Regions from separate parts of the Pectobacterium sp. PL64 genome, predicted to be linked through region 3. Evidence: predicted binding sites of a transcription regulator. Region 3 holds the regulator's gene; each other region holds the start of a gene.

Region 1 (3,285 bases), 1.1 Mb from region 3:
TGGGAATGGGGCCGCGCGTCGCCGAAGCGGTGGAAGCGCTGAACCGTGGCTTTTATCCTGACTAATACATCCCCAAAATAATACGGCCTCAATAATGAGGCCGTATTACAACGCTTACTGAATACCCTGACTGCGCAGGTAATCTTCATAGTTGCCAGTGAAATCGATCACTTTATTTGGCGTAATTTCCAGAATACGGGTCGCCAATGAGCTGACAAATTCACGGTCATGAGAGACGAACAGCAGTGTCCCTTCATACATTTCCAGCGCCATATTCAGCGATTCAATGGATTCCATATCAAGGTGGTTAGTCGGTTCATCCATCACCAGAATATTCGGACGCTGCATCATCAGTTTACCGAACAGCATGCGGCCTTTTTCACCACCGGATAATACCTTCACTTTCTTCTTGATATCATCCTGGCTGAACAGCAAACGACCGAGTATGCTGCGTACGGCTTGCTCGTCGTCTTTTTCCTGTTTCCACTGGCTCATCCAGTCAAAAACGGTCAGCGTCTCATCGAATTCGTATTCGTGATCCTGTGCGTAGTAGCCAATTTTTGAGTTTTCAGACCATTTCACCGTACCGCTATCCGGCTCGAGATCACCGACCAGCGTTTTCAGCAATGTCGATTTACCGATACCGTTGGCACCCAGAATAGCGACTTTTTCACCCACTTCGACCATCAGACCCAGCTTGCTAAACAGCGGGCCATTATCAAAACCTTTGCTCAACGCTTCAACTTCCAGCGCATTACGGAACAGTTTCTTATCCTGATCAAAACGGATAAACGGGTTTTGACGGCTGGACGCTTTCACTTCATCCAGTTGGATTTTATCGATCTGGCGTGCGCGCGATGTCGCCTGTTTGGATTTAGAAGCGTTGGCGCTAAAGCGGCTGACGAACGATTGCAGTTCGGAAATCTGCGCTTTTTTCTTGGCGTTATCGGCCAGTAGGCGCTCACGAGCCTGCGTCGCGGCCGTCATATATTCATCATAGTTGCCGGGATAAATCCGTAGCTCGCCGTAGTCCAGATCCGCCATGTGCGTACAAACCATGTTCAGGAAGTGACGGTCATGCGAGATGATGATCATGGTGCTGTTACGTTCGTTCAGCACCTGCTCCAACCAACGGATCGTATCGATATCCAGGTTGTTCGTCGGTTCATCGAGCAGCAGGATATCGGGATCGGCAAACAGCGCCTGCGCCAACAGAACACGCAGTTTCCAACCGGGAGCAATCTCACTCATCAAGCCATAGTGCTGCTCAACGGGAATTCCCACGCCCAGCAACAGTTCGCCCGCACGTGACTCTGCGCTGTAGCCATCCATCTCACCGTATTGCACTTCCAGATCGGCAACTTTATAGCCGTCGGCTTCGCTCATTTCAGCCAATGAATAGATACGGTCGCGCTCTTCTTTTACCGCCCACAGCTCGCCGTGGCCCATGATAACGGTATCCAGCACGCTGTATTTTTCAAAAGCGAACTGATCCTGACGCAGTTTACCCAGACGTTCATTAGGATCGAGGAAGACGTTACCGCCGCTCGGCACCAGATCGCCGCCGAGAATCTTCATGAATGTAGATTTGCCGCAGCCATTTGCGCCAATCAAACCGTAACGGTTGCCGCCGCCAAATTTAACGGAAATGTTTTCAAACAACGGCTTGCTGCCGAACTGCATGGTGATATTGTTGGTACTTAACACAGCACTTATACTCGAGTCGGAATGTGATTTGGCGCGCATTATGCCACAAGCGCGCGATAGGATCGCGGTTAGTTTTGAGTAATATTTAAGCGATAGCGCATACAGGAGAGAAATGCGATGCCTATAGTACGTCGTTTCAAACAGGTCGACGTTTTCACCCAGCAGTCTTTCAAGGGCAATCCGCTTGCCGTCATTATGGAGGCGAAGGGATTAACCGATGCGCAAATGCAGGAGATCGCTCGCTGGACAAACCTGTCAGAAACCACGTTTGTCCTGCCAGCCACCGATCCTTTAGCGGATTACCATGTTCGTATTTTTACGCCAGAATCGGAAATGCCCTTTGCCGGACACCCTACGCTAGGCACCGCACATGCCCTGCTGGAAGAAGGATTGCGCCCTAAATCTCCGGGCCAGTTGGTGCAACAATGCGGCATTGGTCTCGTGCCGATCAACATCGGTGATGATGAGAGCCTCGCTTTTCACGCGCCCCAAGCCACCCTCGTTCCGTTTGACGATGAGCACACGCCACTGCTGGAAAAAACGCTGGGCATTACCGGCTTTGATAGTCCCTGTATCGATAAACGCTACCCGCCCACCGCCGTACAGATGGGCATTCGTTGGCTTGTGATCCGCGTCGACAGCGCTGACACCTGTCTGAACATCATGCCGGATGCTGAAGCACTCTCAGCCGTACAAAATCTCAGCCAGACCAACGGCATTGCTGTCTATGGCCCGCACGATGACGCAACGCCTGCCGACTATGAGATTCGTGCGTTCTACATCGAACGCGGTCATCTCAAGGAAGATCCGGTTACCGGCAGCGCCAATGCCTGCCTGGCGGTACTGCTTCGTCAGCAGCATTCTATCAATAACGTCACCGCGCCACTCAGCTACCGTGCGCGACAGGGCACCATGCTGCAACGCGATGGCCGCATTACGGTCACTTACCTGAACGATGAACCGTGGATCGGCGGGCACAGCGTCACGATCGTTGACGGTACACTACAGCGGTAAAGGGAGCGATTTTATGGGAGCGCCATTTGTCGATACGTCATTTATAGATGCACTGTCTGAATTGCGTCACGAGCCCCATCTGCGCTTAACGATCCAGGAAGAGAGCGACGCCAAGGCGCTCTTTACCCTGATTCAGCAGGAAAAAGTGCGCTTACGGCGTACTTTACCCTGGCCGGATTCCGTCAAGAGCGTCGATGACACACGTGAAACCATTCGCGCCAACCGAAAGGCATTCTTCGACAAAACGGCCGCCGTGTACATTATTCGCTGGGACGACGCGCTGGCTGGCATCGTCTCCTTCAACACGATTCAGGATAAAGAAGGCGTCATCGGTTATTGGATTGCCGAAGCCTTTGAAGGCAAAGGCATCGTTTCTCAGGCTGTCAGCACGCTGATAGCCGCCTATACCGATGCGAACCTCGTTGAGCGCTGCGTCATCAGAGCCTCAACCGCCAACACGCGTAGCAACGCTGTCTCTAAACGGCTTGGTTTCCGCTTTCACCACACGGAGAAAGACGCAGAGCAGATTGACGAGCTATGGTTCGATCACAATATTTATCATTA
Region 2 (3,285 bases), 2.1 Mb from region 3:
GTCAATTTATTAAGAATGATGACTCTTTTTTTCTCATCTTCACTGGCATCGCTATTCAGGATGTCAGCAAATATTTTCTGGGTTAGGATAACGTCATATTTGAAGGCAGAGGCCTCTGAAATCGTGGTGTGATTTATTTCTGCATCAATACCTAATTTTTTTAGTACGGATTTGGCTGTCATTTCGATAGCGAAACTTGAACCTAATCCACAACCGCAAACGCAAAGTACTTTCAACATAATCATGGCCTCATATAAGGTGATGGGCTTTCGCGAGCTTATAAAAGTGACTTTCGACATCAACCAAACGTCGTTCGGAATCCTCCAGGTCGATAGGAATAGCCTTGTTGTTATTATTGATAATGATAATTTTATTAGTCAGTCCGGCGTTAATACACCGAACCACTTCTTCTGCTAACAGGGTGCCCTGAATAATTTCTTCCCCGGTGGGCGCGCCATTTCGTAAACCATATCCCAAAATAGTTTTTCGGATACGGATGCCAATCTTATGCTCTAGTTTCTTGATAATGGTATCGATAGCGCCCTGAAAGCCAGGAGTATACTCATGGGTATAGCCTTCAGAGCATAAAATGATCACACTGTTTTGTTCTGCGATTTTCTCCCGAATACATTGTGATAATTTATCAATCTCCCACGGTGATTCTGGAATGAGTGCGATATCTGCGTTGCTCTTTAATGCCGCCTGCAAGGTTAATTCGCCGCAATAACCACCGAGTAATTCGATCATGAATACCCGACCTTGTAATCCCCGGCCTGTATTTCGCAATTTTTCCACTTCACTCATGACCTGCTCGCAGGCGGTGGAAAAGCCGATCGTATAGCTATTCCCTGAGATATCATTATCAATCGTCATTCCTACGCCATAGCAATGAACGCCATAGTGACTGAGTTTTTTTAGAAATTGAAATGAGCCATCTCCGCCGGCCATAATGAGCGCATCGAGTTTTTGTTTTTGAATGTTTTTGACGATTTGCTCGTAGTCTGTCTTTCTACACTTTCCGGTTTTTCTCCCTGAAGTAATCAGGGGCATTGCTGAGATGGAATAATCCACTAAATCGCGGCGAGTGAGGACTTTACAGCAGTTATCGATCAGGCCATTAATTCCACCATCGAAAATGACGATGTCAGAGGCAGTCATTCTGTTCACCTGAAAGATGAAGTTATTTATTCCGCTAACGTCGCCGCCGCTAATGACTAATCCAATTTTCATCGTCGCCCTCTGGAAATATGAATAACCACCGTGTGAACACAATGTTATTAAACTGATAAGGTGTTTTTTTGATGAATGTCGCAAATTTGTATTTAACTACGGGGCTGATTGTCTTGACAGTGATGTCGTTGATTCTATTGTTGTGATGATTATCACGATTTAAAAATAAGCAATCTAACTAACTGGTTAATTAATTTGGCATTTAACATTTTCATCTTTTTTATTTTTCTTATGCCTTTCAGCTAAAAAACGAATACGTATTTTGTGAATGATTTCACAGTTATTTCGTTACGATCTCAGTGGAGACTCGACGGATCGAAGAGAGAACAATAGATAAATGTTATCGTCGAGACGGGTGACAATTCCTTCCCAAATGCTAGAGTAGTCTTCAGTTTTACCTTTTAACTAGTGTTTTATTCCATAAAATAAGCATTTTTCCAGTAGATTAGACGGTCTTTAACGGAGAAAAAGGGAGAGCGGTAGCATGCGGGTTGTGATTCTGGGAAGTGGCGTCGTTGGCGTAAGTACCGCCTGGTATCTTGCGCAGGCAGGGCATGATGTTACCGTGATCGACAGGCAGCCGGAGCCCGCGTTGGAAACCAGCGCCGGGAATGCCGGACAGATTTCCCCCGGCTATGCCGCGCCCTGGGCTGCGCCGGGCATACCGCTGAAAGCGATAAAGTGGATGTTTCAGCGCCATGCGCCGCTGGCCATCCGGCCGGATTTCACGGCAGCGCAGCTGTGCTGGATGTGGCAAATGTTGCTCAACTGCGACGCGCGCCACTACAAAACGAATAAAGCGCGGATGGTGCGTCTGGCGGAATACAGCCGCGACTGTTTGCAAGCGCTGCGGCGAGATACCGGTATCGAGTACGAAGGGCGGCAAGGCGGAACGCTGCAACTGTTCCGCACTGAGCAGCAGTATGAAAACGCGACACGTGATATCGCCGTGCTGGAAGAGGCTGGCGTACCGTATCAACTGCTGACTCGTCATGAGCTGGCCACGGTTGAACCTGCGCTGGCGCACGTGGCGGGAAAACTGACCGGCGGGCTGCGTTTACCGCATGATGAGACGGGCGACTGCCAGCTGTTCACTCGCCAACTGGCGGCGATGGCTGCCGATGCTGGCGTCACCTTTAAACTGGGGCGTAACGTTCGTCAACTGCGGGTGGAAGGGCAAAGCGTTACAGGCGTCCAGTGCGACGATGAAATGATCGTGGCAGATGCCTATGTGATGGCGTGCGGCTCCTATTCCACCGGATTACTGCGTCAGTGGTTCGATATTCCGGTTTATCCGCTGAAAGGCTATTCACTGACGATTCCGCTGGCGGATGACGCTTTTGCACCGGTTTCTACCGTATTGGATGAAACCTATAAAATAGCGATTACTCGCTTTGATCGTCGCATTCGCGTCGGAGGCATGGCAGAGGTTGTAGGCTTTAATACCGAACTGAACCCCAAGCGCCGTGAAACGTTGGAAATGGTGGTGCGCGATCTGTATCCCCATTGCGGCCCGATTGAGCAAGCAACATTCTGGACGGGATTGCGTCCGATGACGCCAGACGGCACGCCGCTGGTAGGGCGCTCACCTCTGAAAAATCTGTACCTGAATACGGGACATGGCACGTTGGGCTGGACGATGGCCTGTGGATCGGGAAAATTGCTGGCAGATATTCTGTCGAACAAATCACCGGAGATTGAGTCCGATGATTTGTCCGTGGAAAGGTATGCTCGTTAGTTTGGAACTGCTTATTTTTTAACTACTTAATTTTTAATTACTTAGTTTTGAACTACGCGCGGGGCAGTGACGTAATGCTGCCCTTGTGGTGCCGCGTCAGCAGGCGGGCGCGTATCGCCAGCAGGGCGGCACAGAGCATGACCAGCGCCAGTGATACTTTTGACGGCAGAGGGAGCGCCATAGCCATCAAGCCCAGCGCTGCGCCGCCCGCCATCTGCACAAATCCTACCATCGCCGACGCAATCCCCGCCTCATTGGAATAAGGCTCCAGCGCGTAGCTGGTGGACGGGCCGATCAAAAATGCCAGACCGGCACAG
Region 3 (3,285 bases):
CGCCGCCAAGTCGATTCCTTCACTGGACGAAAGCTTCGTCGTGATTCACTTTCAGGGATTGGATAATATTGATTATCCCTATCTGCTCGCCATGTTGCAGGGTTCCTTTATCTCCCACATCAACACGCTGGTCGTTCCCGGCGGGAAAATGGGGTTGGCGATGGAATTAATCATGGCGCCGCTGGTACAGCGGTTAATTGAAGGGAAAACCATCGAATAAGCATCGAGATACACGGGGCGACCACAGGGGTGAGGCCTCCCTACGGGAACCTCCCCCTGTGTTTCCCCTAATAACAGGCTTAAGTGACCAGAATTAGTGCCCAGAGACAGGGGTTATGCCAGCACCCTAATTTCGTGGCTGTGCGTCACCTCAACGGCTTTGCCCAGCATCAGTGCGACAGAGCAGTATTTTTCCGCCGACAGTGCAACGGCTCGCTCGACAACTTTGTCGGTCAATCCTTTTCCCGTCACGATAAAATGCAGATTGATGTGGGTAAATAAACGCGGCGCGTCAGACCGACGCTCTGACGTTAATTTCACTTCGCAATCCGCGACATCGTTGCGGCCTTTTTGCAGAATCGATACCACATCAATCGCGCTGCATCCGCCTACAGACATCAACACCATTTCCATCGGACTCGGCGCTTTATCACCGGAATTGCCGTCCATCAATATCTGATGCCCTGATGCGGATTCGCCCAAAAACGTTAAGCATTCAACCCATTTTACCCGTGCCTGCATGATGCCTCTCCACTAAAAATTTTTTGAAAATTTATACCGTTACTGTACAAAAACCAGCGTTAATCAGCGCTTTGTCATGCTGAAGCGAGACAACACAAGACACGTCCTTAAAGCTGTGTTAAAACGAAAATAGAATAGACCTTTTCTGGACAAACCCAGAAACGAAGAAGATGATGACCTGGCCAGACATACCCCAGCCATGTTTACGGTGCGGCAAGGCAGCAACCGGAAAATAAAGGGTACAGAGGTTTCAGTATATTCCCTGACGTCATTCTGCCTAGACTGAATTTTATTTTTTTAGCAGTTAAACACGCCGTACAGGGAACTCTGACCCCTGTAATTTGCGCAGTGAATTACAACAGAGGATGATAGCGAATGGTTCTCGGCAAACCGCAAACAGACCCAACTCTCGAATGGTTCCTTTCCCATTGTCATATTCACAAGTATCCATCGAAGAGCACGCTGATTCACCAAGGTGAAAAAGCAGAAACGCTTTACTACATCGTGAAAGGCTCTGTCGCAGTGCTAATCAAAGATGAAGAAGGCAAGGAAATGATTCTCTCCTACCTCAATCAGGGCGATTTTATCGGCGAGCTCGGCCTGTTTGAAGAAGGTCAGGAACGCAGCGCCTGGGTTCGGGCAAAAACTGCCTGTGAAGTGGCTGAAATTTCCTATAAAAAATTCCGCCAGCTCATCCAGGTTAACCCGGATATCCTCATGCGTCTGTCTGCGCAAATGGCAAGCAGACTTCAGGTTACCTCTGAGAAAGTCGGCAACCTCGCCTTCCTTGATGTGACCGGCCGTATTGCCCAAACCCTACTCAACCTGGCCAAACAACCTGATGCCATGACGCATCCAGATGGCATGCAAATAAAAATTACTCGTCAGGAAATTGGGCAAATCGTTGGCTGCTCGCGTGAAACCGTGGGCCGCATTCTGAAAATGTTAGAAGACCAGAACCTGATCTCTGCACACGGTAAAACGATTGTCGTTTACGGCACTCGCTAAGCCCCTGTCGCGGTACCCTACCAATAAAAAAGCGTGAAGCCTCGGCCTCACGCTTTTTTTATGGCGAACATCCTGCTCGCCACCCTGCGGGCCGTCGCAAGCGACGTTGAAAAACGTTCCCTACGTTTTTTTATGGCGAGCGTCCTGCTCACCACCCTACGGGCCGTCGCAAAACGACGTTGAAAAACGTTCCCTACGTTTTTTTATAGCTGATCTTTTAAGAACAGAGTCAGTTTGCTGCGTTAACGACCTGCGCGACGGCTTTGGCGAATTTGGCCATCCCTTGCACAATATCGTCTTCATTAATGATCAAAGACGGTACAAAGCGGATCACATTCGGCCCAGCCATCAGTACCATAAGCCCCTGAGCCGTTGCCGCCGCCAGAAACTCGCCTGCACGACCGTGCCATTGCGGTTTCAGTTCCGCGCCCAACAGCAACCCCATACCGCGAACCTGTTCGAATACACCGTACTGCTGATTGATTTTCTCAAGCTCACTGACAAAGCGATCGTGGCGATCCGCCACGCCTGACAGCACTTCCGGCGTGTTGATAATATCCAGCGCGGCTTCCGCCACCGCACAGGCCAGCGGATTGCCGCCATAGGTGGTGCCGTGTACACCAACCGTCATGGCCGATGCGATCTCTTCCGTCGTCAGCATCGCGCTAATTGGGAAACCACCGCCCAAGGCTTTAGCCGTTGTGAGAATATCCGGCGTAATGCCGTAGTGCATGTAGCTGAATAGTTTGCCAGTACGCCCCATTCCGCTCTGCACTTCATCAAACACCAGTAGCGCCTTGTGCTGATCGCACAGATCGCGAACGCCTTGTAAAAACTCAGGCGTAGCAGGCGTAATCCCCCCTTCACCCTGAATCGGCTCCAGCACGACTGCACAGGTGTGATCGTCCATCACCGCTTTAACCGCAGCCAGATCGTTGAAGGGAACATGAACAATATCCGCAGGCTTAGGTCCGAAACCGTCGGCATATTTAGGCTGTCCGCCGACCGAGACGGTGAACAGCGTCCGACCATGGAATGCATTGTAGAAGGAGATGATCTTGGTTTTATACGGACTATGGCGTTTAACCGCATAGTGACGCGCCAGCTTAAAGGCCGCTTCGTTAGCCTCAGCACCGGAGTTAACAAAGAACACGCGGTCGGCAAAAGTAGCATCAATCAATTTGCTGGCGAGGCGTAGCGCAGGCTCATTAGTGAAAATATTGCTGGTGTGCCACAGCTTTTCACCCTGCTGCTGCAACGCATTCACCAATGCAGGATGGCAGTGACCCAGCGCCGTAACCGCAATACCACCGGAAAAATCGATATACTCGCGGCCGTCCTGATCCCAGACGCGGCTCCCTTTACCTTTCACGGGTACAAACTTCGCGGGTGCATAAACTGGCAAAATCACTTTATCGTGAGTATCCCGTGTCACTGCTTTCTGCTCTGCTGCCATTTGCTGCCTCACTCTGCTGCCCATCATGTCGGAATGAAAATATAGTCAATAAATATGCATAAAAAATCAATTACAGGCAA

What was found. The regulator CRP, encoded in region 3, controls carbon source genes, mostly activating them, when cyclic AMP is high. The targets are predictions, from matches to a motif close to ATGTGANNNNNNTCACAT.
Region 1: the regulator CRP is predicted to act here: its motif matches at 1,729-1,746, upstream of HP572_RS12595 (ABC-F family ATPase).
Region 2: the regulator CRP is predicted to act here: its motif matches at 1,297-1,314, upstream of HP572_RS08125 (6-phosphofructokinase).

Annotation. Positions count from the first base shown of each region.
Region 1 is NZ_CP092070.1:2,797,163-2,800,447, forward strand. Features, by position in the region: gene HP572_RS12590 (hemin ABC transporter substrate-binding protein) at 1-65, shown strand, start outside; gene HP572_RS12595 (ABC-F family ATPase) at 115-1,707, opposite strand; gene HP572_RS12600 (PhzF family phenazine biosynthesis protein) at 1,825-2,721, shown strand; gene HP572_RS12605 (GNAT family N-acetyltransferase) at 2,735-3,285, shown strand, end outside.
Region 2 is NZ_CP092070.1:1,848,455-1,851,739, forward strand. Features, by position in the region: gene HP572_RS08120 (PTS sugar transporter subunit IIB) at 1-239, opposite strand, end outside; gene HP572_RS08125 (6-phosphofructokinase) at 250-1,230, opposite strand; gene HP572_RS08130 (D-amino acid dehydrogenase) at 1,715-2,968, shown strand; gene HP572_RS08135 (multidrug effflux MFS transporter) at 3,021-3,285, opposite strand, start outside.
Region 3 is NZ_CP092070.1:3,946,492-3,949,776, forward strand. Features, by position in the region: gene HP572_RS17730 (phosphoribulokinase) at 1-220, shown strand, start outside; gene HP572_RS17735 (OsmC family protein) at 334-741, opposite strand; gene crp (cAMP-activated global transcriptional regulator CRP) at 1,117-1,749, shown strand; gene HP572_RS17745 (aspartate aminotransferase family protein) at 1,979-3,205, opposite strand.